Regions from separate parts of the Paraglaciecola aestuariivivens genome, predicted to be linked through region 2. Evidence: predicted binding sites of a transcription regulator. Region 2 holds the regulator's gene; each other region holds the start of a gene.

Region 1 (4,704 bases), on a different contig from region 2:
TTGTTTTTAAAGCAGTCCTATAAAAACCATCATAATAGGTATTTCTAATGGTTAAAAAATTGCGCGTACAAGAAACATCATTAGCCATTCCAACGACAACATCATTAGCAATTCCAACTAATATTTTGTCTGTACTATCACAGTCTAAAGCGACGCTCGGCGGTGCTTTAAACGAAGCATAGCCATGGGCCCGATGGCTAAACGCACCATATCCGACCAATGACAACGTGAGTGTCATAAGTTGGGTTACAGGGCGCTTTTTGAATTGAAGGGGTCTTTCTGTACTACTCTTTTTATTTGGGGACCTAGACATCATTTACTTCCTAAGAGATTGCTCTATTCTTACGGTTTTCCCTCCCAAAAAATTCTATTTAGGCTAGGCACGTTTTCTCAACTTCACTCAAGAAGCGCAAAATTTGTCTCTGTTAAAATTCATGCACTAAACGAGCTCTTTACTCATACATCCATTACAGTTCTATCAAACATTTAAAGTCATTTGATACTGTGCATAGTGGTGTACACACACTACATTAATATTAATAGGTTATAAAGTTATAATTTTATAAAATTAAGAGTTATAAAAAACTAACGACTCACTTTCGTAATTCGAATCAATTTGGTTCAAAATAATTTCGCTTAAATTTCAACCCACAAAACATGTAGAGTTTTATTTAATTTGCTTTCTAGCGTATTTAGCCTAGTGAATGAATTTCGTATAATTGACCGCCCTACCCCGTAGTTTCAGATCGTATAGGTAAAGAATTCTGACGGTCTCGTTCTATTAATTCCAACCTTCGTCTTGCGACGGTCCGCTTATGGCACAAACTGCTATTTGACTCCCTTCAAAGCCCAAGCTAATGGCTTCTACCTCTGGAATGAGCGATTATCGGTCATACGATTGAATTAATTACGACTGGTAAGCATAACCTTTTAGGAGCCGTTGATTAATCTTAGCTAAATTCAAAAAATGCCTGATAGCTGACCAAAAAATTTTGTTGGTTTTAAGCCTAGCTGATAATCTAAACATTTCCGGCTATTCGTGGTAGTTGTCTAATAATCCAAAAAGCAATTTTTGGTCACTCTAATTTTATCCTTTAACCAACCCAATTTTAGCGCAGAGAGCTTGCTATAAATTAAATTCAAAGTTGATGAGCATGAATTAATTTAACTGAAAGGCTCAAATGACATAAACAAAATACCAAGGCTTAGGCCTAGGTATTTTGTAATAGTTGTAGTTACGATTTTTTGCGGCGCGAAAAGCCTAAACCAGCAAGCCCAAGACCGAGAAGAGCAACTGTGGCAGGTTCTGGTATGGCAGAAATTCTATCGCCAGATACAACAATATTATCTAGAAAAATCCCTTGCCTTGTGACAGAACTGTCCGTACCAAGTCCAAATCTAATATTTACCAAGCCGTTATCAAATGTTTGTAAACTAGCCACGGAACTGCCACTCACAGTCCCCCACCATACACCAGTCGCCCCAAAAAAAGGAGGTACATGCCCCGACCCCCCAGTATGTGGAGTGCCAGATATAATAGGCAAACTCACACCTCCAGTAGCCAGCCAACCAAAATTATCAAAGCCAGATTCAACTTCTGCAGCGAAATCGAACGCAATTTGTGTATTTTGATAACCAGTAAGATCTAAAGATAAGTTATAGAAATCTTGCGCGTTATTTGAATAATTGGTCGAGAAATGTCCAATTCCAAAGGTTCCGTTACCAAGATTGGCAACGTTTGAAACTCCAAAATTTTGTGAAGTCCTAGTTATCCATTCGTTAGCACCAAGGCCTGTCTCGAAGTCTTGACTGAAAATTACGGTTGCAAACGACTGAGCTGAATAGACTCCGAAAGTTAGGACCATTAGAGTTATTGCTATTTTCATAGATATTTACCTTAGTTTGATTTAGATTCAAAAAAATCAAAGCGAATCTCATGCCAAAAAATTAAAATGCATTAATAACAAGCGGTTAAAAAATGAACGAGGTTTCAAAAGACGCAAATTGTATATAAAGCTGACACTTAAAGTGCACCTTTGTTATTATATAAGTGATTACACATAGGGCGTGTGGTGCAAAACGCCTGAAATTGGATTGGCTCAAATAGTGCAAAAAAACTGACAGTTTAATTTGGTGTAGATTTATATCTTGGTGCGACGACCTCAACCATCCGCTAAGTGTAAAAGAGCATGTTCAATAGTGACTTGCTCAAGGTCTGCAGCCTGCAAGCTAGAACCGTTCATTGGTTGATTCGGCTATGACTGCAATTAGCACAAACATCCAATACAACCTCAATGCTGTGATCGTCTGCTTACATCAGAGAGCTTCAATAGTGTAAAAAATCCTGACGATCCGCAAATGGCACTAAGCAGAGATTCCCAATCGAGTTGGGAATGACGTTTTTTGCCACCTAACTGTTAAGAAAACCCAAACTGCATAAACACAAAAAGCGATACAGCATTGGCATTACACCAACCCTATATCGCTTTTAATAAAAGTAAAAAGCTTAAGCGCGTACTTGCCCTTCACCCATTACTAAGTATTTTTCAGTAGTCAGTGACTCTAAGCCCATTGGGCCGTAGGCGTGTAACTTAGTGGTAGCGATACCTATTTCAGCACCTAAACCTAACTCGCTGCCATCAGAAAAACGTGATGAGGCGTTCACCATGACTACCGAGGCATCCACAGAGCGTTGGAAACGTCTGGCGGTGACTTCGTTTTTAGTGCAAATCACTTCTGTGTGATGACTACCAAAACGGTCGATGTGCTCCATTGCCCCATCTATGCCATCTACTACACGTACGGCAATTTCTAAGTCTAAGTATTCTTGACCAAAGTCTTCTACCGCTAGTTTATTTGCGTTTTCAAAGTATTGATGGGCGCCGTCACAGGCATTTACTGTTACTTGTTTTTCTTTAAGCTTGCTGGCTACTTTAGGTAAAAACTCGGCGGCAATAGCTTTATCAACTAACAAGCCTTCAATAGCGTTACACACACCTGTGCGTTGAGTTTTACCGTTAACTAACAAGTTCATCGCCACTTCTAGGTCGGCATCTTTGTCGATATACAAGTGACACACACCTTTGTAGTGCTGAATAACCGGCACTTTACTGTTATCGGTAACAAAGTTAATTAGGCCTTCGCCACCGCGTGGGATGATCACGTCTATGCTGTCGCGTTGTTGCATTAATTCAAGCATTAGGTCGCGGCTAGGATCAGGCACTACTGTGATCAGTTCAGCTGGTAATTCAAAGCTAACTAATACGTCTTGCAATATTTTTGCAATGGCTAGGCTAGAGGTTAGCGCTTCTTTACCACCACGCAATATCACTGCATTACCTGATTTGAAACATAAGGCGCCTGCATCTGCGGTAACATTAGGGCGCGCTTCGTAAATCATACAAACTACCCCTAGTGGTACACGCATCTTACGAATTTGTAAGCCATTTGGACGTTCGCTAACAATACGCTCTGCACCCACTGGATCATCTAACTGGGCAATCACTTCGATGCCTGCTGCCATACTCTCAATGCGCTCTTGGTTTAAAGTTAAACGGTCGATCATAGAGGCATTTAATTGGTTTGCCTTGGCTTGAGATAAGTCTTGCTCATTGGCGCTTAGTATCGCCTGTTGATTATCACGCAAAGCCTTGGCCATAGCGTTTAATACTTGATTTTTTTTAGCTTCATCTAAAATCGCTAAAGTTTTGGCAGCTTTTACTGCACCTTGAGTTAATGCTTTAATCATTTTTAATGGTCCTCTAACATAGCGATGTTTTTGTCTGAAATAATGGGGCCGGTTTGCTGCTGAAATTCGTTGGCAAACTCTTTGTCGTCTTGACTGGTTATAAAATTAAGTAAGCAGCTACTGTAATTTGATGTTGCCTTTGCTAACTCTGTGCCATCGTGCTTACGCACTAAAATGGTGTCACCTACTGCAAACTCACCTTTTACATCAATCAGGTCATCGCTAGTTAACTGATCATTTTGGGCTGTTGCATCTAACTTTCCAGCAAAATCGTCTTCTACTATCACTTCGCCCTGCGCGGTAGACGTATGGGTCATCCAATGCAAGTGTTCGTGCATAGGTTGAGCGTGTGAGGAAAACAAGGTACCTGGATTTTTACCTTGTAATAGCATGTTGAAAGACAACTCAGTAAAGCCATTCACTATGTAGGTATCAATACCATGTGAGGTGGCTTTTTCGGCGGCTTCTACTTTGGTTTGCATACCGCCTGTGCCTACTGAACTGGTTGCGCCGTCGGCCATGGCATAGGTTTCTTCAGTAATTTCATGCACTTCTGGTAATAGCACGGCATCGTCATGCTTGTGCGGGTTTTTGTTGTACAAACCATCAATATCTGAACATATAATCAAAGCGTCGGCATCTGCCGCAGCGGCCACTATGGCAGATAAATTATCATTATCGCCAACCTTGATTTTATGGTCGGTAACTATAGTGTCGTTTTCGTTCACTATGGGTAATACCCCATGTTCTAGTAAACTATTGATAGTATTTTTAACACTCACATAACGTTCACGATCACGTAAATCACAACGTGTAAGCAATATTTGCGCACTGGCAAAATCAAACAACTTATCCCAAGTGGCCATCATTTCCGTTTGACCTGCTGCAGCCATGGCTTTTTTTAAGGCAATGTTTTGTTCAATTTCATCAGGAAACAAATGTGAGCCCGCCGCAAC
Region 2 (4,704 bases):
ACTAAGACGCCAGAAGCTAAAACACAGGAAAACCAACCTTAATGGCCGTTTTAAAAGCTCAACATTTGGCTAAATCTTATAAATCACGCCAGGTAGTGCGGGATGTAAGTTTAGAGGTGTCTACTGGGCAAATAGTAGGACTGCTAGGCCCTAATGGTGCGGGAAAAACCACCACATTTTATATGATTGTTGGCTTAGTGCCTTTAGATAAAGGCGATATTTTTATTGATCAACAAGCCTTAACTTTACAACCTATGCATGTGCGTGCCAGACAAGGCATAGGTTACTTACCTCAAGAAGCCTCTATTTTTAGAAAGCTGACTGTACATCAAAACTTAATGGCTATTTTACAAACGCGCAAAGAGCTTTCGACCGAACAAAGAGAGCAACAAGCTGATTCACTTTTAGACGAATTCAATATAAACCATATTCGCAATAGCTTAGGTATGAGCTTATCTGGCGGTGAGCGGCGAAGAGTTGAAATTGCCCGCGCCTTAGCTGCCGACCCAGAATTTATATTATTAGATGAACCCTTTGCGGGAGTCGATCCTATCTCGGTAAACGACATTAAAAAGATTATTCAGCACTTGCGAGATCGCGGTTTAGGTGTGTTAATTACTGACCACAATGTCAGAGAAACCCTAGACGTTTGTGAAAAAGCTTACATAGTCAGTCATGGTGAACTCATAGCTTCTGGCACTGCCGAAGAAGTTTTAAGTGATCAACGTGTAAGAGATGTATACCTAGGTGAACAATTCAGGCTATAGTTAAGCTATTCATGACTCTTAATTTACGAATTTTTATCCTTGACCTAAACTGGATTCAACCCATAATCAACTGATAGATATGAAGAAATCCAACTTAGCCAGCAAAATGTCGCAAATCAAGAGTGTAACTCGGCTGATAACAACAACAGACTAAGCATAAGAAGTAAATGAAACCCTCTTTACAGTTAAAATTTAGCCAACAACTCACTATGACTCCGCAGCTGCAACAGGCGATTAAGCTGTTGCAGTTATCAACCTTGGATTTACAAACTGAAATTCAAGAGGCCCTTGATTCTAATCCATTGTTAGAAATAGATGAGCAGCAAGACAATGCTAGTGACGAAAAAGCCCTAGAAACCAATCACAGCGCCGATGCAAAAGACGAGAGCAATTCACAAAAAGAAGTCAGCGCCGACAGCGTTGAAACCGGTGATGCCCTGCAAAATAACGATATTCCCGAAGATTTACCTCTAGACAGCACTTGGGATGAATATCTGAGTGCCTCTTCTGCGCCTTCATCTATGACCAGCGCCGGCTCAGCAGGCGATGACGACCAAGTTTTTCAGGGTGAAACCACAGACAATATTCAAGACCATTTATTATGGCAGATGCGTCTCACCCATTTTAGCGAAACAGACGCCGCCATTGCTATGGCTATTATTGACTCTATTGACGAAGCTGGTTACTTAACTATCAGTACCGAAGAAGTGCTGGCTAGCATGGATGATGAAGAAATAGAGTTAGATGAAGTAGAAGTGGTGCTCAAGCGCATTCAAATGTTTGATCCTGTTGGCTCTGGCGCTCGCAGTGCCCAAGAGTGTTTATTAATTCAACTTAAACAATTTGCTCCCGATACCCCTTGGTTAGAAGAAGCCAAGATGTTAATCACTGAATATTGCGATTTAATTGGCAGTAAAGACTACCGTACCTTAATGCGCAAAACTCGTCTAAAAGAAGACGAGTTACGCGAAGTTATGCGTTTACTGCAAAGCCTTAACCCTAGACCTGGCACAGCTATAGTCACGGGTGAATCTGAATACGTGATCCCAGATGTGTCTGTGTCTAAAAAGAATGGCCGCTGGACAGTAGAGCTTAACCCCGACAGCTTACCCAAGCTCAATGTAAACCAACAATATGCGGCTATGAGCAAGGGCTTAAAAAACGCCTCTGACAGCCAGTTTATTCGTTCGCATTTACAAGAAGCTAAGTGGTTTATAAAAAGTGTCGAAAGTCGAAACGAAACCTTATTAAAAGTGTCAAACTGCATAGTGCAACAACAAATGGGCTTTTTTGAACATGGGCCAGAAATGATGAAGCCTATGGTACTCAATGATGTGGCTGAAATGGTAGATATGCATGAGTCTACAATCAGCCGAGTAACAACCCAGAAGTATATGCACACACCTAGAGGGATTTTTGAACTAAAATATTTCTTCTCTAGTCATGTTGCCACTGAAACTGGAGGCGAATGTTCGTCTACTGCTATTCGAGCTTTAATTAAAAAGCTGGTAGCAGCCGAAAAACCAAGTAAACCATTAAGTGATAGTAAGATTGCCCAATTGTTAGCCGACCAAGGCATTAAAGTGGCACGGCGTACAATAGCAAAATATCGGGAGTCTTTAATGATCCCACCGTCAAACCAACGTAAGAGCCTACTATAGGCGGATTGAAGAAGGAGAAGGCGATATGCAAATTAACCTGACCGGTCATCATGTAGATATTACAGATTCTTTAAGAGACTACGTAGACACAAAATTTACTAAATTAGAACGACACTACGATGCCATTAACAATGTTTATGTCATTTTAAATGTAGAAAAGTTGAATCAAAAAGCCGAAGCCACATTACACCTTAGCGGCACTGAAGTTTTTGCCACATCCGAACATACCGATATGTATGCCGCCATTGATGCTTTAATCGATAAACTTGACCGACAAGTGATAAAGCACAAGGAAAAAGTTAAACGCCATTAACCCCCAACCATTAGAATCGCAATGGAAATAAAAGATATTCTGCACCCTGACTGCACTATATGTGCAGTTCAAGGTAGCAGCAAAAAGAAAGTGCTCGAATTGATTAGTCAAATTGCCAACCAGCATTTGATTGACATAGATCAAGCCACTATTTTAGCCAGTTTGATATGCCGCGAAAAAATGGGCAGTACGGGTATTGGCAATGGTATTGCGCTACCTCATGGGCGTTTACGCGATTTAGAAAAAGTGCTAGCTATAGTGGTAACCACTGAGCATGGGATTGATTTCGACGCTATAGACAATGCTCCCGTAGATGTCTTTTTTGCGATTTTAGTACCCGAAAATAAAGCCTCAGAACATTTAGGCACTTTGTCTGCCATTGCGTTTAAGCTAAATAATAAAGTGACCTTAGATAAAATGCGTAAGGCAAAAACCGATCAAGAATTATTTGAGGCTATCATTTAAATGAAATTAATCATTATTAGTGGGCGTTCTGGTTCAGGTAAATCCATTGTATTGCGCTCACTAGAAGATTTAGGTTACTACTGCGTAGACAACATCCCAGTTAATTTATTGCCAACATTAACCCATACAGTGGTAGACGAGTACGATCAGGTTGCGGTCAGCATAGACGTTCGAAACTTACCCAAAAACCCCAACGAGTTAGTGGAAATTCTTGATTACCTGCCATCGACTTGGACTATGACCATACTCTATTTAGATGCCAGCGATGACATATTAATTAAACGCTTTAGTGAAACCCGACGTTTACATCCTTTATCTAAACAAAATAAGTCACTATCTGCGGCTATCCATGCTGAAAGCCAACTTTTGGCCCCTATAGCAGAACGCGCTGATTTATACTTAGATACAGACCAACTCAGCGTTCACCAATTAGCCGAATTAGTGCGAGAGCGCATATTAGGCAAAAAAAGCTCTCGTTTAGTTTTGGTATTTGAATCTTTTGGTTTTAAGCATGGAATACCTAAAGATGCGGATTACGTATTTGATGGGCGCTTTTTACCCAATCCACATTGGGAGCCAGACCTAAAACACCTCACAGGCTTAGATGCGCCTGTGCAAAACTTTTTAGGCTCACAACCCATAGTAACCAAATTTATTTGGCAAATTCAAAACCTTATATCTACCTGGTTACCCCACTTAGAACGTAATAATCGCAGTTATGTGACTATTGCCATAGGTTGTACAGGCGGCCAACATCGCTCAGTTTATGTAGCCGAAACCTTAGCCAAAAGCTTTAGCGATTCGCATCCCGATGTGCAAATACGTCATCGCGAATTAAATAGGTAACTCATGCCTAAATTTGAAAAAACGCTTTTGATAGTCAATAAGCTAGGCCTGCACGCCCGAGCGGCAACTCAATTAGTTCAATTGACCAATAAATTTGACGCTCAAATCACCTTATATCAAGGCGACAAACAAGCTTCAGCAAACAGTGTTTTAGGCCTAATGATGTTAGAAAGCCATCAAGGTAAAGAAGTTAAAGTAGTGAGCGAAGGGGCAGATGCGCAAGCTGCCCTCGACGCAGTAGAAACCCTTATTGCCACTAAATTTAACGAACAAGAATAAGCTGTTCAAACATTGCCCCCCTGCTAATAACTAAAGAATGTAAAAGATAGACAAATAAGTGCTGACCATTTCAGTGCCTTAGATTAAACTACTAAAGCAAAATCAATCTGTTACACAACTTTTTAGTTATCAACGAGTAATAGTAGTTAATCAGCATGCCAGAAACCTTCGAAGCACAACACAGCAACAGCCAACTTCATGCAATTAATGAAGCCTTAAATCAAGGCGAAACTGTGCTGGCTAAAGCCTTATTACAAGAAGTTCCACCTTGTGATGTAGCCTTATTGCTTGAATCTAGTCGAAGTCGAAACCGTTTAGATATCTGGCAACTGATTGAGCCCGATCTTTACAGTGATGTACTCGAAGAATTATC
Region 3 (4,704 bases), on a different contig from region 2:
TATGGCTATCACTCCCACTTTTAATATTGTTCAAGAAATTGAATTTGGTACTGTCCTGCCTACTACAGGTAGTTGCTTGATGCATCCTGAGACTGGCGAGTTATTCGCTTTTAGCGGAGAGTTTATTTGTGCAATTAGTGAAAACTCTCAAATTGGCATCTACACCATAATTGCTAATCCTAACAAAGAGATTCAGGTTAAATTCCCACCTAATTTAGACGATGGAACAGGCACAATATTTAACCCTCGGGTGCAAATGGAGAGTGATACCGAGCGCAAATACATAGTGAACAATAACAACTTTGTCTCTATTGATAGTGGTGCTTCTGGTGTAGTGAACCTTTATTTGGGCGGCGAGTTAACGATTTCAACCATTTATCCTTTTGAGCAAACAATAAATTTTAACTTTGTTGGCGCAATTGAGTGGGAAGAAATTGAATAATGAATAAGCTAAATCACGTTAATTTTACCTTTGTTCAACACGCCTTTGGTTCTGTTTTAAGAGGTTTAATAGTTTTGGCTACACTTTTGGCTATAGGTTGTACCTCAAATATAGAAAAAGTAGGGGAGAAGCACAAAACAGCAGCGCAGAAGTGGAAAGCAATGGCTGAGTATGCTGACAGTGAATTACCTTCTTATGGCTACACTATTACAGCTGAAATTAAGTTAGGTGAAAGCGGTAATCAGCCTAGGTTTGAGTTAGACAAGTTTAAATTTGACCTTGCTGAACAAGCCTCAACTGTAGACTTATTGCGTCCTGAGTTTGATTTTAAATTTGTGTGTAAAAAGACCTGTATACAATTGACCGAATATATAAAAACCCAAAAATCCGATGATGCACAAGCTATCGACAACATTGAAGAAGGAAGCTTTCTAGCCAAACAACTTAAACAATATGAGTTTCAGTTATTCGATTTTTACGCAAAACTCTTTTTATTAAATGAAAATATTCAATCTTTAGCCAATTCGCAGCCTGAACAGTTTAGTGATTATCTTTATTACCTAGTCGAACAAAAGACGCAAAAATCTACCCCACAAGATTTTGTTAGTTATGCCACCCGTGTATTGTCTAAATCTGCATTTGAGGCTTTTCTTACTGATCCGGTGGCTCAGCAGGTAAGTCGTTATAACCGAGCCTTTTTAGATCAAAAATTTGGTCGCTCAACTATTGCCAGTAAACATGCCGTCACTCCTAGTTTAGGCTGGATATCTAAAGAGCAGGTTCTTAATGACGGTATTGTCAGTACAGATAGTGATGTACCGGCAGAGATCGCTGATATTGATATGCAACCATCGCACAATGATGGAATTTTATTAATGACGGCTAAAACTCAAGATGAAATGTTTATCGAAAGCCTAAATTTTTCAGCTCCCAATCCAGAAAGTAGATACTGGCAAGGTTTAACTTCGAGCAGAAGTACAACATCATTTTGGGACAAAGTAAGAGATTTACCTATTTCTAGCGGAAGTTCAGTTTGTAGTTATAACGAAAATTATTTTGGCGTAGTTAAGTTGCTTGAAAAATCCTCAGTGTTAGTGCAAGTAAATGGTAAAGCTAAACAATATACTGATGGGGTACTAAAAGATATTGCGCCAGGTAGTTTATTTAGAAGTGGTAGTGACATTGAGTTTCTACCTATGTCTGAAGAAATTTATTTAGATAGGCACAGTTTAGCGCCTTGTAAAATTTTATAAATTTAAAATACCAAATAAAGCAATGCTAAGCTGTATCGAAACATTGCTTAAAAGCTGATGGATTAGGGGGCAAAGTCACTTAATGCATTAAAGATATGTTGTGTTCAGCATGCAATGTAGTTTGTCTATTGTCGCTTGAAGTTAACTTGGTATTTTGCTGAGTTGGTACACTTGTAAGTAATTTGTCAGCAATATTATTAGGAATAAAACTTTGTGCAGAGGCAACCACAGCTTTAGATTTTAGGCCAATTATTCTGGCATTCACTAAGTAGCCTTCGGCATGCTGGGTTAAGGTTCCGCCTAAAACATAGCGAGCGGCTAATGAGCTTCCTAACTCTTCATGATCTTTACTAAAAGCAAAGTCGCCATTAGGGGTAACTCTTATAAAACCAGTAGTTTTATAATCAATCACAGGGATCCCAAATTTATGAATTTCATGCATTAAGCTTTCGGCCATTTGATTGCCAAGCAGGTTAGACTGGTTAAAGTCGCTATCTAACATTACAAAACTAACCACAGCTAAAGGCGTAGTATTATTGACATATTGTAAATTCGACATTAGGTCTTGCATTAGGCCCTGGGCAAAATGATTGATATTTAGTTTTGCCGCAGGAACTTTAGCTTGTTGCTCTAATTGATGAGTTTTAGAGCTAGTTAAAAGATTGTTAGGTGCAGTATGAAAAGAGGGATCTTGCATGTCATTCTGAGTTTGATAGCTGGCTATCTTATTTTTATATTCATAATGAAACGCTGCGCTTGAAGAAAGGGGTTCTTTTACATTGTTTGCTTGATTGGAAGGTGCATCAATAATTTGACTGTGTTCTTCATTAAAAATATTACAACCAGTAAAACTTGCACAAATGATCACACTTAATAATGTCATTTTCATCATGATTTCCTAATTCGCTTTACGGTAGATGTAATTGTTTTGTAGGGTTACTTTAGCCCCGCGCCACATTACATCGTTTGGTACGTAATCGGTGGCAGCAGCTAACACTATATTGTCGGGTACTTGTATAAGCCTAAGGTTCACTAAGGTGCTGTTCTCTTGCAAGGTATAGGTACCGGTTAAAAAATAGTGGGCAGCAATATTGGTGTTTAGCTCGTCTATATTGCGGCTTAACATGGCATCGCCTTGTTGATTAATTTTAATCGAAGGCATGGTTTTATATTCAATTACCTTTAAGCCAGCTTGAGTGGCAAAAGTCATCAGGCTTTGTTGAATTTGACTGCCAAGGGCTAAGTGTTGTGGCAAGGGTTCGCCGTCCATGGGGTGAGACGGTAATATTGTGCCGACAGCCACAGGCCTTGCCGTATTAAAAGTGGCAGAGGTGTTTAATAGTTGTCGGGTTAGTTTTTCAACATGCCAATGTAAACTGTTTGAGTTGTAGTAGGGCGCAGGTTCTTGGGCAGACAGCACTTGAGTGTCATCTTCCCAGTCCGATGTTTGACTGCAACTTAGGCTAAATAGGCTAAGGCAAGCCAGGCCCAGATATTTTTTACAATCGATGTTCAGCATTTAATCCACATTGCGGCAAGTTGTATTATTACTGGGTTTAGCAAGTAAAATGCCAGCTTGCGGTTTAGGTCAAACATTCATCAGCTTAGTCTAGCGACCAAAAAGCAAGTTTGGTGCTAGGTGCGAATTCATTAAAAATATATCTGCTTAGGCAAATAAACATTGGTCTTTCCTATCTGAAACTTTTTGCTAACATAGGCGTTCTTAATTAGCAGTTTGTTAAATATGGATAACGCATGAAACTGGTTAATTGTTATTTACCTTTTCACCAAGCATTAAACAAAAGCGCAGTTTTTGAAGGTATGGCGCCTTTGCTCATTAGGTTGTATCTCGCCCCCGTTATGTTGCAAGCAGGCTGGAATAAATACCAAAATTTTGCAGGCATAGTGGATTGGTTTGGCAACAGTGATTATGGATTAGGCTTGCCTTTTCCTTACGTTATGGCGTTGTTAGCAACCTCGGTTGAGTTAATAGGTGGGGCGTTATTAATAGTGGGCCTAGCTACCCGTTGGATCGCTATGCCGTTAATGTTCACTATGTTAGTGGCAGCGTTTACTGTGCATTGGCATAATGGTTGGGCAGCCATAGCCGATGCCAATAGTTGGTTATCTAACGGCACCATTATGTTGAATCAGTCTGTAATGAGCGCCCCAGATAAATTAGCGGCGGCTAAAGGGCTACTGCAAGAACATGGCAATTACGAATGGCTAACTTCTAGTGGACAATTTGTTGTTCTAAATAATGGTATTGAATTTGCCATTACCTATTTTATTATGCTGTTAGCACTATTTTTTAGTGGCGGTGGAAAATTCACTAGTGTGGATTATTTCTTAGCCAAAAAATTTATCGACAAAAATTAACACAGGGCGCGTTCGCGCCATTTTATCAACTTTTTTAAATTCTAATGCTAGGAGACCCTATGCAGGCTCTTGATTTATTACTTAATCGTAGCTCTCAACCGCGACTCGAAGCCCCAGCCCCAGAAGGTGAGGCCCTTGAAAACATTATGCAAGCGGCACTGCGGGCCCCAGACCATGCTTGTTTAACCCCATGGAAGTTTGTTGTATGTCAAAAAAATGGCTTAAAACGTTTAGGCGATATTTACGAACAAGCCGCCATTGCCAGTGATAAAAGTGAAAAAGAAATAGAGCGGGCACCTAATTTACCTTTACGGGCGCCTATGGTGATAGTGGTGATTAGTCGATATGTTGAACATGAAAAGGTACCTTGGGTTGAGCAAGTTGCCTCTGCTTCCTGTGCGGTACACGCTATGCAAATGGCGGCTCAAGCCCAAGGTTTTGCGGGTATTTGGCGTACTGGTAGTTATGCGCAAGATCCTGTGGTTAAACAGGCCTTTGATTTGGCTGAGCAAGATGAAATTGTTGGCTTTTTATATTTGGGCAGTTCGTCGCTTAAACCTTTGCCAAAGCCTAAACGCGATACCAGTGAGTTTTTTGAGTTTTGGCAATAACTGCTGCCAAGAGGTTTAT

What was found. The regulator sigma-54, encoded in region 2, starts transcription at its own class of promoters, with help from an activator protein. The targets are predictions, from matches to a motif close to GTTGGCACGNNNNTNGNNT.
Region 1: ACVCDT_RS09485 (PEP-CTERM sorting domain-containing protein) is a predicted target of sigma-54. The motif match lies at 1,926-1,944, and genes of this name have one in related genera.
Region 3: ACVCDT_RS08615 (FlgO family outer membrane protein) is a predicted target of sigma-54. The motif match lies at 3,253-3,271, and genes of this name have one in related genera.

Annotation. Positions count from the first base shown of each region.
Region 1 is NZ_JBRKBA010000005.1:176,159-180,862, reverse strand. Features, by position in the region: gene ACVCDT_RS09490 (hypothetical protein) at 1-316, opposite strand, end outside; gene ACVCDT_RS09485 (PEP-CTERM sorting domain-containing protein) at 1,236-1,886, opposite strand; gene ACVCDT_RS09480 (glutamate-5-semialdehyde dehydrogenase) at 2,507-3,748, opposite strand; gene proB (glutamate 5-kinase) at 3,751-4,704, opposite strand, start outside.
Region 2 is NZ_JBRKBA010000008.1:17,244-21,947, forward strand. Features, by position in the region: gene lptA (lipopolysaccharide transport periplasmic protein LptA) at 1-42, shown strand, start outside; gene lptB (LPS export ABC transporter ATP-binding protein) at 42-767, shown strand; gene ACVCDT_RS12445 (RNA polymerase factor sigma-54) at 935-2,428, shown strand; gene hpf (ribosome hibernation promoting factor) at 2,454-2,741, shown strand; gene ptsN (PTS IIA-like nitrogen regulatory protein PtsN) at 2,763-3,206, shown strand; gene rapZ (RNase adapter RapZ) at 3,207-4,052, shown strand; gene ACVCDT_RS12465 (HPr family phosphocarrier protein) at 4,056-4,331, shown strand; gene mgtE (magnesium transporter) at 4,487-4,704, shown strand, end outside.
Region 3 is NZ_JBRKBA010000004.1:370,358-375,061, forward strand. Features, by position in the region: gene ACVCDT_RS08600 (hypothetical protein) at 1-442, shown strand, start outside; gene ACVCDT_RS08605 (hypothetical protein) at 442-1,695, shown strand; gene ACVCDT_RS08610 (FlgO family outer membrane protein) at 1,775-2,584, opposite strand; gene ACVCDT_RS08615 (FlgO family outer membrane protein) at 2,594-3,214, opposite strand; gene ACVCDT_RS08620 (HvfX family Cu-binding RiPP maturation protein) at 3,451-4,074, shown strand; gene ACVCDT_RS08625 (NAD(P)H nitroreductase) at 4,134-4,685, shown strand.